One region of the Labrys sp. (in: a-proteobacteria) genome, then DNA from elsewhere that is predicted to be linked to it. Evidence: riboswitches for the same ligand, from Rfam matches in the RefSeq annotation. Region 1 holds a riboswitch; each other region holds the start of a gene.

Region 1 (3,603 bases):
TCAGGAAGCAGGAGGAGAGCTGGGCGCGCAGCGTTCCGGAATTGAACAGGGTGGGCGTCGAGGCCATGAAGTCGAAGGAGGACAGAAGATCGTAAAACTCGATGGCGCGGGCTTCCCGGTCGATTTCGCGTAGGGCCAGGCCCATGGCCACGCGCATGAAGAAGGCCTGTGGCAGCTCGAAACGCGTGCCGCGCACATGCAGGAAATAGCGGTCATAGAGCGTCTGCAGGCCGAGATAGTCGAACTGCAAGTCGCGCTCGGGCTTGAGGGAGGCTGCAAGGCGGGCGAGGTCGAAGCGACCGAGTTCCGGATCGAGCAGTTCGTTGGCGATGCCGACACGGACATAGTCGTGGAAATATTCGGCGTAGCGGCTCGCCATCTCGGCCTGCGTCGCCTGGTCGGGACGGCCCGCGACGAAACTGAGGGCTTCGCGGCGCAGCTTGTCGTTGAGCAGCCGGGCGCTGACCTTGGCATAATCGGGTTCGGTCTCGATCAGGGTGCGGGCGGCGAGGATCGGCGCCAGCGCCAGTTCGTCCTGGCTGATGCCGTCATAGAGGTTGCGCTGCGTCTCGTTCAGCACCGTTTCGGCGTTGGTGTCGGCAAGGCCTGCACAGGCTTCGAGCACCAGGGCGGCGAGGCGCGCGTGGTCGAGCGGCAGCAGGGAACCCTCCTCCGTCTTCATGCGCAAAGCAGGGGTAGTGCCGGCCTGTGCCTCCGCCTTGGCGGCGCGCTCCAGGGCTCGTTCCTGGGCGTGCTGTTCGCGATAAAGCACATAGGCGCGCGCCACCTTGTGGTGCTCGCCGCGCATCAAGGCGAGTTCCACCTGGTCCTGGATATCCTCGATATGGAAGGTACGGCCCGTGTCGGCACGGCGGGTCAGGCCGGCGACGATCTGGGCGGTGAGGTCGGCGACGATGTCATGTACCCGGCGCGAGGCGGCGGCCGAATGGCCCTCGACGGCGAGAAAGGCCTTGGTCACGGCCACCGTGATCTTCGAGGCATCGAAAGGCGTGACGCTGCCATTGCGGCGAATGACCTGGTAGCCGGGCTCCGAGGCCGGCTTCGCCCTGTCGGCGCCGGCAACCGGAAAAGGCGTCTTTGTGGTCGTGGCAGTTTCGAGATCAAGAGACATTCGGCAAACCCCAATATGTTGGAGGCTTGGGCCGAGGAGCGCATTCCGCGCCGACGCAGGATGATGCGCCGCGAGCAAGGCGATCCGTCGGGGCACCCCGCCCGAGGAAACGATACGCATCCACAGGCAGGTCTCCTGGCTCGCGGGTCGTTGCGGACTGCCTGCCTTCCCGGGGAGGGCGGGGTAAACCCACCTCTCGGCCAGTGGCCAATCGACAGCCGCTCTCCGCTTACAGTTGCGGGGGCAGCCCCGGCTTTGCCCTAAGGCCTACCGGATTCCCTCTTAGCGCCGGAGGCGAATCCGGCGACCTGTGAATACCGTATCTAGTATGCTTTGCTGTCTATGTGTCAATAGGTGGTGTGTATCGCCCTTTTGTTCAATGGGGACAGAGGATGCCGGGGCACAAAATTCATGCCCCGGCATACTTTTTCAGGCGGATGTCGCCACTCTCGTTGGAGCAATCTCTTCACGAAGTATACGGGCGGCGGCAACCATGTTGACGAGGGCGGGGCGGACTTCGTCCCAGCCACGGGTTTTCAGGCCGCAATCGGGGTTGACCCAGAGCTGGTCGCCGGCGATCCGCTCCTGCGCCCTGGCGAGGAGGTCGCGCATTTCAGCCACGGTGGGGCAGCGGGGCGAGTGGATGTCGTAGACGCCGGGCCCGATCTCGTTGGGGTAGCGATAGGCCCGGAATGCATCGAGCAGTTCCATTTTGGACCGGGCAGTCTCGATCGAGATCACGTCCGCGTCCAGGCCGCCGACGGCATGGATGATGTCGTTGAATTCCGAATAGCACATATGGGTATGGATCTGCGTGGCATCGTCGACCCCCGAGGCGGCGAGACGGAAACAGGCGACGGCCCAGGCAAGATAGGCCTCCTTTTCGGCGTGCCTGAGCGGCAGGCCTTCGCGAATGGCCGGCTCGTCGATCTGGATGATGCGGATACCGGCCCGTTCCAGATCGCCGACCTCGTCGCGCAAGGCGAGGGCGATCTGCCGGCAGACCTGCTCGCGCTCGAGGTCGTCCCGCACGAAGGACCATTGCAGCATGGTGACCGGTCCGGTCAGCATGCCCTTGACCGGGCGCTTGGTCAGGGATTGTGCGAAGCGTGCCCATTCCACCGTCATGGCCTGAGGACGTGAGACATCGCCATAGATGATCGGCGGGCGCACGCAGCGCGAGCCATAGCTCTGGACCCAGCCATGCTTGGTGAAGGCGTAGCCGGCCAGTTGCTCGCCGAAATACTGCACCATGTCGTTGCGTTCGAATTCGCCATGCACCAGCACGTCGAGGCCGATCTTCTCCTGCCAGGCGATTGCCTGCCTGGTCTCCTCGCGCAGGAAGTCGTAATAATCGGCATCGCCGATCAGGCCCTTGGCATGGTCGGCGCGCGCTTTGCGCACGGCGCCGGTCTGCGGGAAGGAGCCGATGGTCGTGGTGGGGAAGGGCGGCAGACCGAGCCACTCCTGGGCCCGGCGACGCAGCGGATAGGGATGTTGCCGCTCGCCCATGGCCGGTGTGAGCTCGGCCATTCGGGCGGCGACGCCAGTATCGTGTATACGGGCGGATACGCGGCGGGCCGCAGCTGTTGCGTCCGATTGGGCGAGCTCATCAGCGACGGCCCGCCGCCCGTCGACCAGGGCTGTCGACAAGGTTTTCAGCTCGCCGATCTTCTGGACGGCGAAGGCCAGCCAGCTGCGGAGTTCGGGATCGAACGCGCTCTCGGCCTCGATATCGTAGGGAACGTGGAGCAGGGAACAGCTCGGGGCGAGGACGACGCGGTGGGTGCCGAGGGCCGCGACCTCCGGCTCGATGCGATCCAGCAGGGCGGTCAGGTCGCTCCGCCAGACATTGCGCCCGTCGATCACGCCCAGCGACAGCACCTTGTCCGCCGGTGCCCGTTCGACCGCCTGTCGCAACTGCGCGGGCGCCCTGACGAGATCGAGATGCAGGCCTGCGCTGGGCAGGCCGAGTGCCAGTTCGAGATTGTCGCCGAGGCCGCCGAAATAGGTCGCGATCATGATCTTCAGATCGGAGACGGCGCCGGTGAGAACGTCATAGGCGTGGCGCAGCGCCTTTCGCGTCCTTTCGTCGAGATCGAGTACCAGGCAGGGCTCGTCGAACTGCACCCAGTCCGCGCCCTCAGCGGCAAGCCTGCGCAGGATCTCGGCATAGACGGGCAGGAGCCCTGGCAAAAGGGCGAGAGGATCGAGATCCGTATCCTTGCTCTTGCCGAGCAGCAGATAGGTCACCGGCCCGATCAGCACGGGATGGGTATGGAAGCCGAGCGCTGCGGCCTCCCTGAATTCGTCGATGGGCTTGGCCGAGGCCAGTTCGAAGGCCTGGCCGCGACGGAATTCGGGGACCATGTAGTGATAGTTGGTGTCGAACCATTTGGTCATCTCGAGGGCGGGGACACCGCCGCCATGGCCGCCGTGGCTGCAGCCCGCATGGTCGCGATCGTCATGGC
Region 2 (3,603 bases), on a different contig from region 1:
ATCCGCAACGGATCAAGGAATTCCGACATCATGCAGCCCGCGCCGCAGACACCCGTCACCGTCCTCACCGGCTATCTCGGGGCAGGCAAGACCACGCTTCTCAACCGTATCCTGACCGAGAGCCACGGCAGGAAATATGCGGTCATCGTCAATGAGTTCGGCGAAGTCGGCATCGACAATGACCTTGTCGTGGATACCGACGAGGAAATCTTCGAGATGAACAATGGCTGTATCTGCTGCACGGTGCGCGGCGACCTCATTCGCATCATCGAGGGCCTGATGCGTCGGCGCGACCGCTTCGATGCCATCCTGATCGAGACGACCGGGCTGGCCGATCCCGCACCGGTTGCCCAGACGTTCTTCGTCGATGACGATGTGCGCGCCAAGACCCAGCTCGACTCCATCGTCACCGTGGTCGACGCCCGGCATTTGCTCGGCGAGATCGAGACGGCGCATGAGGCGCAGGAGCAGCTTGCCTTCGCCGACACGATCCTCCTCAACAAGATCGATCTGGTCACGGCAGAGGAACTCGATCGGGTGGTGAAGCGGATCCGTCGCATCAATCCCACCGCCACTCTCCACGAGACCCGGCGTTGCGACATCGCGCTCGACAAGGTGCTCGGCCGCGGCGCGTTCGACCTCGACCGTATCCTCGAAGCCGAGCCTGATTTCCTCGAGGGTTTCCATGACCACGACCATGACGATCATGTCGGCAGCTTCGCTCTCGTGTCCCAGGAGCCGCTCGATCCCGGCAAATTCATGCCCTGGCTCAACATGATCGTGCAACAGTTCGGCACGGACATGCTGCGCCTGAAGGGCATCGTCGCCTTCGATGGCGATCCGCAGCGCTTCGTCGTGCAGGGCGTGCACATGCTGCTCGAAGGCGATCATCAGCGTGCCTGGAAGCCCGAGGAGGAGCGTCGAAGCCGCCTGGTCTTCATCGGGCGCAACCTGCCGAAGGACGTGATCGAACAGGGCTTCCTGGCTTGTCGGGCCTGACGCGGGAAGGTAGGGCACGGCATCAGGGGCCGTTCGCTTTGCATATTCGCTTGACCGCGGTCGTGACGCCCCGATAACTGTGCGGTGACGGTTCCCGTCGGGTGCGAGCCCGATGGGAGTAATAGGGAACACGGTTCGGCTTTCTAAAAGCCCATGCCGTGGCTGCCCCCGCAACTGTAGGCGGATTGCCAAGCATCCCCGTGGCGCGAAAGGCGCCATGCCACTGTGGGTCTCCCATGGGAAGGCAGATGCAAGGCCTTTATCCGCGAGCCAGGAAACCTGCCGTCATATCGATCAATCCCATGTCACGGGCGGGGATGCCCGGAACAGGAGACAATGTGACGTTTCTTCCCGACGTTTCGGGCGCTTGCCCGCCTGTTCCCTCCGCTTCGCACGCTCACGTCCTTTGCCACAGCCTGGCCTGAGGAAACCTCACGGTATTCGGCTGATGCTGAAGACCGCTGCTTCCCTTATCGCGAAACGAGAGAACGTCATGATCCTTTCAACGAGCAAGGCCCGCTGGTCCAGCTTCGCCGTCATGCTTGCGGCCAGCTTCGGCTTGGCGCTGGGTATCGATCCGGCGGCTGCGCAGGCAACGAAATATCCCCTCAAGCTCACCAATTGCGGCCGCACCGTCACCTTCGAGCATGCGCCGCAGCGCACCGTTTCCGTCGGCCAGAGCAGCACGGAGGTTCTCTATCTCCTCGGCCTGGCCGACAAGGTCGTCGGCACGGCGGTGTGGTTCGGCCCTGTATTGCCCGGCTATGAAGCGGCCAATGCCAAAATTCCGCGTCTGGCCGACAATGATCCGAGCTTCGAAAGCGTGATCGCCAGGAAGCCGGATCTTGTGACGGCGCAGTTCCAATGGCATGTCGGGCCCAGCGGTATTGTCGGCAAGCCCGAGCAGTTCGAGGAACTTGGCATCCCGACCTATGTTTCGCCCGCCGATTGCGTCGGCAAGGACAATTCCAGCGGCGGCGACGGCACGCGCGGCACCCTCTTCACCATGGATCTGGTCTATCGGGAGATCACCGAGCTTGCCGAGATCTTCGACGTCCAGGAGCGCGGGGCGAAAGTCGTCGCCGAGCTGAAAGCGCGTGAGGAAGCCGCCCGCCGCAAGATCGCGGCCGGCGATGGCAAGGTCTCCGCCGCCTTCTGGTTCTCGAGCGCCAAGGTCGACGTCGATCCCTATATGGCCGGCAAGAACAGCGTGCCGGGCTATATCATGTCCGCGTTGGGTGTGCGGAACGTCGTGGAGAGCGAGGAGGAGTGGCCGAGCGTCGGCTGGGAGACCATCGCCAAGGCCGATCCGACCATCATCGTCGCCGGCCGGATGGATCGTCGCCGCTATCCGGCCGACGACATCGCCGTGAAGCTCAACTTTCTCAAGACCGATCCGGTGGCAAGCCTGATGCCGGCGGTCAAGCAGGGCCATGTCGTGGAGATGGACGTGCAGGCGATGCAGCCGAGCGTGCGCGTCGTCGACGGCATCGAGATGCTCGCCGATGCCATCCAGCGTTTCGGCCTGAAGCGCTGAGATGAATCGCCCCGTCACACGATTGCTGGCGATCGGCATGCTGGCGCTGGCGGTGCTCGTGCTGGCCCTCTGGCTGGGCGCCGCCATTGGCGAGACGGCCATTCCGATGGACGTCGTCGCCAAGACGGCCGCCAACCGCCTGTGGGGCGCCGGCTATGGTCTGGATCGCATCGATGAAGGCATCGTGTGGAACTACCGGCTGAGCCGCGCGGTCGTCGCGGCCTGCTGCGGCGCGGCCCTGGCGTTGTCGGGCGTCGTGCTGCAGTCGCTGCTGCGCAACGTCCTGGCCGACCCCTATGTCCTCGGCATCTCGGCTGGGGCATCGACGGGAGCGGTCGGGGTCGTCATCCTCGGCCTCGGGGCAGGGGTCCTGAGCCTGCCCGCCGGCGCCTTTCTCGGTGCGCTGACGGCCTTCGGCTTCGTCGCCTTGCTGGCGATGCGCTCGGGCCGCGGCACCGGCGCGGTGATCCTGGCCGGGGTCGCCGGATCCCAGCTCTTCAATGCCCTGACCTCCTTCATCGTTACCAAGGCGGCCAATGCCGAACAGGCGCGCGGCATCATGTTCTGGTTGCTGGGCAATCTCTCGGGTGTACGCTGGCCCGACGTCTGGCTGGCGCTGCCGGTCACGGCCGTAGGGCTGCTGGTCTGCCTGTGGCATGCCCGCGCGCTCGATGCCTTCACCTTCGGCACGGAATCGGCGGCGTCCCTCGGCATCTCCGTCCGGCGCGCCTATGTCGTGCTCGTCGGTGTTGCGGCGATGATGACGGCCGTGATGGTCAGTATCGTCGGATCGATCGGCTTCGTCGGGCTGGTGATCCCCCATGCGGCGCGGATGGTCGTGGGCGTGCGCCATGGGCGCCTGCTGCCGGCCAGCGCCTTGATCGGCGCCGTCTTCATGATCATCGCCGACATTCTGTCCCGCATCATCATCCCCGGCCAGGTTCTGCCGATCGGCGTGATCACGGCTCTGGTCGGTGCGCCGGCTTTCGCTCTCATCCTCAGCCAAAGAAAGGCGACGGCATGAGCCTGTCGGCCCACGATCTGTCCTGGTCGGCTGGTGGGGTCTC
Region 3 (3,603 bases), on a different contig from region 1:
TCGGTCAGCATGTCGATGAGCTGCTGGCGCTCGGGCAAAGACAGGCGGGCGCGGAAAAGCGGCACCAATTCCTCGGCAACCGGCGTGAACACCCGGCCGCGATCCGTCAATTGCAAGGCCTGCTCATAGATACGCTCGCGGTCGCCGATCCCGAGCGGGTCGCTCATCAGGGCGAGGATGGTGTCCCGTTCGGCCCGGGTCAGCAACCCATTGGTGCGGACGAGCTGGATCATCAGGACGACGGCAGCGAGCCTGGGATCATCGATGGCCTTGAGCGAGACACGCTCCAGCGCCTGAGGCCGGACCGTGTCGGCACCCCGGTCGAGCGGGAGGGGAACCACCTTCGGGACGGCCTCGAGCCGGCGTGCTGCCGCCGGCTTGCGGGCCTTGCCGCGCAACAGCCAGAACAGGCCGACGACGGCGGCCACGAACGCTCCGATCAGGATCGCCCTCGGCCCCTCCAGCAGGACCAGGCTGGTGATCAGCAGAGCAATGATCCAGATCGCATTCTTACGCAGGAAATCCATCGCCCGTATCATCCGATCGGGACGGCGCATATCTGCGCCGGCCACCCCAAAGCATTTTGTGCTTTGCTCTATGAAGCTGCATCTCCCATAGCGGCCCGCATGGCGGCGAGCAAGGGATGGCCGGGCTGCCGGCCGTCCCAGCCGTCGAAGCTCAGCACAGCCTCCGGCGGCAGGCGCTGGCGCCAGCCCTTCACCTCCAGTTCGGGCCGGGCATAGGCTTCGTGCACATAGCCCAGGCACAGATAGGCGACCGGCACCACCCGCGCGGGAATGCCCAGCGCCTCACGCAGGCGCGCCGGATCGACGATACTGACCCAGCCGACCCCGACCCCCTCGGCCCGTGCAGCCAGCCAGATATTCTGCACCGCGCAGACGGTGGAATAGCGGTCCATCGCCATGTCATGGGTGCGGCCAAGCACCACCGGGCCGGCGCGGTCGGGATCGCAGGTGATGCACAGATTGACCGGGGCATCGATGATGCCTTCCAGCTTCAGCGCGCGATATTGCGCCTGCTTTTCAGGCGGGAACATTGCCACGGCCTCGGCATTGGCTTCCTCGAACAGAGCCTGCACCTTGCGCCGGGTTTCGGGGCAGCGCAGCACGAGAAAACTCCAGGGCTGCATGAAGCCGACCGAGGGCGCGTGATGCCCGGCCGTGAGGATGCGGGCGAGGACATCATCCGGCACAGGCTGCGGGCTGAACTGGCTGCGAACGTCCCGCCGGGTGAAGATAGCGCGATAGACGGCTTCACGTTCGGCCGGCGAAAACGGCCCCGAGGGCGCGAGCGCCTCGTTGGATGGGTCCATCGTCATTCCCCTTGCGATGGCAATCGCCGCGCCGTCCGCGCACGCCGATCTATCGCCTCCGGCCGGTCTTCTGACTCGGGATCCACCCATCCGGACGCCTTCCCCGCAGAACGAGTGGCCTGAAACCTGCCCGGATAGTCCCCCTTACAGCGTTGGGCACGTCGCGGCTTCAAACCGCGTTCCCGATTCTCCCGCAAGCGGGCACCGAAGGTCTTGCGGGTGTAGCATGGCAGGTGCCGGCTGCCCAGCCGTTTGGGGCGCCGATGCCGAGCTGCCAGCGGCGAAGTGGACAGGGTGCAGGCTTGTGGCCTAGAATCGTCGGCTAGGCTTTCGGGCAATGACGCATCCTGGCAATCGCGAAATGAACAAAATCGATCTCAAACGGCGCGCCGGCGATCAGCCCGATCCCCTGGAACAGGCCAATCCCGTGCGGCTCGGCACCCGCCTTCGCCTGGCCCGGCAGACAAGGGGGCTGACGCTAAAGGCCCTGGCCACGGCCGCGGACTGCTCGGAAAGCCTGTTGTCCAAGATCGAGAACGGCAAGGCTTCCCCTTCCCTGCCCATGCTGCATCGCCTCGTCGAGGTGCTCGGCACCAATATCGGCTGGATGTTCGAGGAATCGGATAGCGAAGAGGGCATCGTCTTTCGCGCCGGCACGCGCCCGCTGATCTCGCTGGACCCGCTCCGGCGCGGCGAAGGCATTTCGCTGGAACGGGTGATCCCCTATTCGCCCGGCCACCTTCTCCAGTGCAACATCCACCATATCGAGGCCGGCGGCGAGAGCGCCGGGCCGATCCAGCACCAGGGCGAGGAAGTCGGCTATGTGCTGGCCGGAACCGTGGAGCTGATGGTCGGCGAGCGCACCTTCAAGCTCTCCGCCGGCGATACCTTCGTGTTCAAGTCGGAACTGCCGCACTGGTATCGCAACACCGGAACCGAGCGCGCCAGCATCTTCTGGGTCAACACGCCCGCCACCTTCTGAGGCTTTACGCCGTCGGCGTTTCAAGAATCCCCGAAACCGCCATTCAAGTAACTTGACATGAATTCAAGTCTCTTGAATGATGCGGATGTCAGAACTGAGAATGAGCCCGGCACGGGCCATCCATGAAGGGAATTGAAATGCGGCTTTCAAAATATCTCGCCGGCTGCGCGGCGGCGGCAGCCCTGGCGCTGTCCCTCGGATCGGTGTCCGCTTCGGCCGACACTTTCGCCCTGGTCACCATCAACCAGCAGGCCCTGTTCTTCAACCAGATCAACGAAGGCGCTGAAGCCGCCGCCAAGGCGGCCGGCGCCAAGCTCGTCATCTTCAACGCCAACAATGTTCCAAGCGCCCAGAACGACGCGATCGAGAACTACATCACCCAGAAGGTCGACGGCATCATCCTGATCGCCATCGACGTCAATGGCGTGAAGCCCGCCATCACCGCCGCCAAGAAGGCCGGCATCCCCGTCATCGCCATCGATGCCCAGATTCCCGACGGCGACAATGTCTCCTTCGTCGGCGTCGACAATCTCAAGGCGGGCGAGGACATCGGCAAGTTCTATGCCGACTACGTCAAGGCCAAGCTGAATGGCACCGCCAAGATCGGCGTGGTCGGCGCCCTCAATTCCTATATCCAGAACCAGCGGCTGGACGGCTTCAAGAAGGCGGTGACGGCGAGCGGCCTCAAGGTCACCTTCCTCGACACCGTCGACGGCCAGAACGTGCAGGACGTGGCGCTGAGTGCCGCCGAGAACCTGATGACGGCCAACCCCGACATGACCACGCTCTACGCCACCGGCGAGCCCGCCCTGCTCGGCACCGTCTCCGCCGTGACCAGCCAGGGGCGCACCGACGGCGTCAAGGTCTTCGGCTGGGACCTGACCAAGCAGGCCATCGAAGGCATCGACCAGGGCTGGGTGACCGGCGTGATCCAGCAGGACCCGGCCGGTGAAGGCAAGGCTGCGGTGGAAGCCCTGACCAAGCTCAAGAAGGGCGAGAAGATCGAGCCGATCATCAACGTTCCCGTGACGATCGTCACCAAGGAGAACGTCGACAAGTTCCGGGGCATGTTCAAGTAACGGGCCGACGGCGATTTCCTGATTAAGGTCGCGCTGCCCCTCACCTTACCTCTCCCCGTAAGAACGGGGCGAGGGGACTTCGATCGCGCATTTCATACCGAAAAGATCTCATCTCGCCCAACCGTTGGGCGAGATGACAGGGCTCAAGAATCGATCACAACGCTTGCGCGCCCTCGCCCCGTTCTTACGGGGAGAGGTAAGGTGAGGGG
Region 4 (3,603 bases), on a different contig from region 1:
GCCGCAGAGCCCCATGGTGCAGCCGGTCGGAATGTTGAGGCCGGCGCCACGGGCGAGTTGGAGAATGGTGTCGCGGCTGGAGGCCGGCACCTCGATGCCGGATTTGGTGAAGGCCACGCTGGCTTCGCCGGCAAGGGCCTCGTCCGCACCGACTTCCTCCATTGGCGTTTCGGCTGGCTGAAAGCTCTCTTCATGATAGCGGCGCATGTCGTAGCCATTGGCTTCGAGCATGTCCTTGACCGCTGCCATGAAGGGTGCGGGGCCGCAGCAGAATACTTCGCGCTCGCGGAAATCCGGTGCGATCAGGCGTAGGGCCGGGGCGTTGAGCCGACCCTGGAAGCCGGTCCAGGCTTCATGGGCCTCGGTCTCTTCCACGATCCAGGCGAGGCGGAGGCGCTGCATGCGTCCGGCCATGCGTTCCAGTTCCTGGCGGAAGATGATCTCGCCCGGCCGGCGTGCGCAGTTGACGAAAGCGATATCGGTGGCGCCGCCGTGGTCTTCGGCAAAACGGGTCATCGACATCATCGGCGTGATGCCCGAGCCGGCCGAGATGAAGAGGTATTTTTCGGCCGGATGACGAGAGAAGCTGAACTGTCCGAGCGGGCCGTAGGCCTTCAAGCGCGTGCCGGGTTTGAGGTTATCAAGCATCCAGCGCGTGCCGATGCTGGAGGCCTGCGCCTTGGCGGTGACGCTGATCGAAAGCGGGCGGGAAGGGCTCGACGACAGCGTATAGGTGCGCAGCACCGGCCCGGCCTCGGCGGGGATCTCCAGCGTGATGAACTGGCCGGGCTCGTAGCGGAACCAGCCCTGTTCGGCGGCGCGGAAGGTGAAGGTCGCGACATCGCGGCCCTCATGGATGATCGAAACGCATTCGAGTGCCTGGCTCTGATCGTTCCAGGGCGGCGTTTCGTCGATATGCCTGAATTTCGCCAGGGCTGCGGAGGGCGTCGGCATGGTGTCTACCCCTGTATATATCGGTTTTGCTAACACCCTCCCCTGGAGCGGGAGGGGCGACGCGAAGCGTCGGGGTGGGGTGTTTTCGTCGGCTGCTGTGTTTCTCACCCCACCCCGGACTTCGTCCGACCCTCCCCCTCCAGGGGAGGGTGAAAGGGCCTCAGGCCACGCTGCGCAGGCGGACGCCGTCATTACCCAGCGCCGCTTCCATGGCGTTGCGATACCATTCGACGAACTGCATCACGCCGCCCTCGTGTTCGGGGGCGTAGGGGCCGGGTGTGTAGACGGGCGAGGAGACGCCGAGCTGGTTCTCCTCGACGATCTGGCGATCCTGGTCGTTGGTCATCTGCCAGACATGGGTGAGTTCATCGAGGTCGTAGTCGACCCCCTCGACCGCATCCTTGTGCACCAGCCATTTGGTGGTGACTTGGGTTTCCTTCGGCCCGATCGGGAGCACGCGGAAGCTGACGGCATGGTCGCCCAGCACGTGGTTCCAGGTGGTGGGATAGTGAAAGAGCAGGAGGGCGCCGATATTGCCTTCCTCGATCGTCGGGCTGAGGGGGCGCTGCACGGCCGGCTTGCCGGACATCGTATAGCTGGCGGCATTGCGCAGCAGCGGCATGCGCGCCATGCGGAACTGGCCGTCATCGGAAATGCTGAAGGTGCTGGGCAGGCCGGCTTCCTCGCAACGCCGCCAATGCTGGCCGATGAGCGGATCCTTGTCGGCGCCCTGCACGCCTGTCACCGTCGGGGCCTCGGGGAAGGTGCGGCAGAGCTCGGGATGATTGCCCGCGCAGTGGTAGCACTCGCGGTTGTTCTCCCAGACCAGCTTCCAATTGCCCTTCTCGACGATGGTGCTCTCGAAGGCCACCTTGGTGTTCTTCAGGCCATGCGGTGCCAGATAGGGCATGGCGCCGGCGCGGAAGGTCTCGAAATCGGGTGCCTCCTTGGCAAGGCAGATCCAGACATAGCCGGCCACGCTCTCGCAATGCACGGGCTTCAGCCCATATTGCGCGGCATCGAAGCCGGGTCCCATGTCGCGGGCGAACAACAGGCGGCCGTCGAGTTCGTAGGTCCACTGATGATAGGGGCAGACCAGCTTGGCGACGCTGCCGCTTGTCGCGGCGCAGAGCCGTGATCCCCGGTGCCGGCAGGAATTGTGAAAGGCGCGAATGGCACCGTCGCCGGAGCGCAGCACGATCACCGGATAATCGCCGACCTGGAGGGTGAAATAGCTGCCCGGCTTGCCGAGCTCGCAGTCATGGCCCGCGAACAGCCATTCGCGATACCAGATGTTCTCCATATCCAGCCGGAAGAATTCCGGGTCGGTGTAGAATTTGCCCTCGAGCGTCGTGCCCGGCTGATGGGTCCGGAGACGGCTCAGCATGTCCTGATGCGCAGTCATGTCAAAATCCCGCGTGACAACCAATGCGTTGACTTGACGGCGGGAGGGGAAAGCGGCCCGGCGGTCTGCGCCGGTGAAAAGGCACAGCCGAACCTCCTTCCGGAACGCCCACCGCGTCCGTCGGTTTTCATCGGGGCTGGTTTCCGGGCTCAGGAGCGGCCTTCCGGCCCGATCGCGACGCCTTCCCAGGTCTTCCCGACCCAGTGGCACCTGCCGCGATCTTCTCCTCTACCGTTGCGGGGGCAGCGCCGGATTTGGACCGGCTTCCCAATTCTCCGGGCCGCCTTGGGAGCGGACCGGCACCTCGAATGAGGATTAGAATACATCGAGTCGGCGCGCCGACTAGAGACGATGCGACGGATGATGGTGTGTTCAGGACATTGTTGTCGAGGGCTTGGAGAGGCAGGTCGGGAAGGGGACACCGAATGTCCATCATCCCCCGCGCGGCGGGGAACGACAAAGCAACCAATCACGCTCTTTTCGAGGTATTTGCGCGGTGCTTAAGCGCGAATGAAATTATTCTCGGTAGCGCTGCCCCTCACCTTACCTCTCCCCGTAAGAACGGGGCGAGGAGACTCCGGCGTCGAGTTTAATGCCGAAAACCCGTCATCTCGCCCACCGGCAGAGCGAGATGAGAGTTTTGAAGACTATTCGCTACGCGTGCGCCCCCTCGCCCCGTTCTTACGGGGAGAGGTAAGGTGAGGGGCAGCGCGCGCCCGACGACAAGGGAATGCAATTCCTGCCCAATGGCCTGCTCCTTGAATGCCCGCCATCAATCCCAGCTCAGCGCACCGCCGTTCTGATATTCGATGACGCGCGTCTCGAAGAAGTTCTTCTCCTTCTTCAGGTCCATCGCCTCGCTCATCCAGGGGAAGGGGTTCTCGACATCAGGAAATACCGGCATGAGGCCGAGCTGGGCGCAGCGCCTGTTGGCGATGAAACGCATATATTGTTCGCACGACACCGCGTTGAGGCCGAGAAAGCCGCGCGGCATGGTATCCCGGCCATAGGCGGCTTCCAGCTCGGCGGCCTCGCGGATCATCCGCTGCAGATCGGCCTGGAAGGTCAGCGTCCACAGATGCGGGTTCTCATGTCTGATCTGGTTGATCACGTCGATGCCGAAATTGAGATGGATGCTCTCGTCGCGCAGGATGTATTGATACTGCTCGGCGATCCCCACCATCTTGTTGCGCCGGCCGAGCGAGAGGATCTGGGCAAAGCCGGTATAGAACCACATGCCCTCG

The links. Region 1 has a riboswitch for cobalamin ahead of QM672_RS30685 (ribonucleotide reductase N-terminal alpha domain-containing protein). Riboswitches for the same ligand answer to the same signal wherever they lie in the genome.
Region 2: another riboswitch for cobalamin. It lies ahead of QM672_RS11440 (ABC transporter substrate-binding protein); the one in region 1 lies ahead of QM672_RS30685 (ribonucleotide reductase N-terminal alpha domain-containing protein).
Region 3: another riboswitch for cobalamin. It lies ahead of bluB (5,6-dimethylbenzimidazole synthase); the one in region 1 lies ahead of QM672_RS30685 (ribonucleotide reductase N-terminal alpha domain-containing protein).
Region 4: another riboswitch for cobalamin. It lies ahead of QM672_RS27410 (aromatic ring-hydroxylating oxygenase subunit alpha); the one in region 1 lies ahead of QM672_RS30685 (ribonucleotide reductase N-terminal alpha domain-containing protein).

Annotation. Positions count from the first base shown of each region.
Region 1 covers NZ_JASGFM010000061.1:346-3,948, forward strand. The annotation lists partial or broken gene QM672_RS30685 (ribonucleotide reductase N-terminal alpha domain-containing protein) at 1-1,132, opposite strand, end outside; cobalamin riboswitch at 1,240-1,459, opposite strand; gene metE (5-methyltetrahydropteroyltriglutamate--homocysteine S-methyltransferase) at 1,562-3,603, opposite strand, start outside.
Region 2 covers NZ_JASGFM010000010.1:7,626-11,228, forward strand. The annotation lists gene QM672_RS11435 (GTP-binding protein) at 31-999, shown strand; cobalamin riboswitch at 1,071-1,301, shown strand; gene QM672_RS11440 (ABC transporter substrate-binding protein) at 1,493-2,536, shown strand; gene QM672_RS11445 (FecCD family ABC transporter permease) at 2,538-3,560, shown strand; gene QM672_RS11450 (ABC transporter ATP-binding protein) at 3,557-3,603, shown strand, end outside.
Region 3 covers NZ_JASGFM010000001.1:281,875-285,477, reverse strand. The annotation lists gene QM672_RS01390 (TerB family tellurite resistance protein) at 1-527, opposite strand, end outside; gene bluB (5,6-dimethylbenzimidazole synthase) at 596-1,333, opposite strand; cobalamin riboswitch at 1,376-1,557, opposite strand; gene QM672_RS01380 (cupin domain-containing protein) at 1,695-2,315, shown strand; gene QM672_RS01375 (substrate-binding domain-containing protein) at 2,453-3,394, shown strand.
Region 4 covers NZ_JASGFM010000043.1:54,492-58,094, forward strand. The annotation lists gene QM672_RS27405 (2Fe-2S iron-sulfur cluster-binding protein) at 1-954, opposite strand, end outside; gene QM672_RS27410 (aromatic ring-hydroxylating oxygenase subunit alpha) at 1,115-2,359, opposite strand; cobalamin riboswitch at 2,476-2,681, opposite strand; partial or broken gene QM672_RS27415 (ribonucleotide-diphosphate reductase subunit beta) at 3,132-3,603, opposite strand, start outside.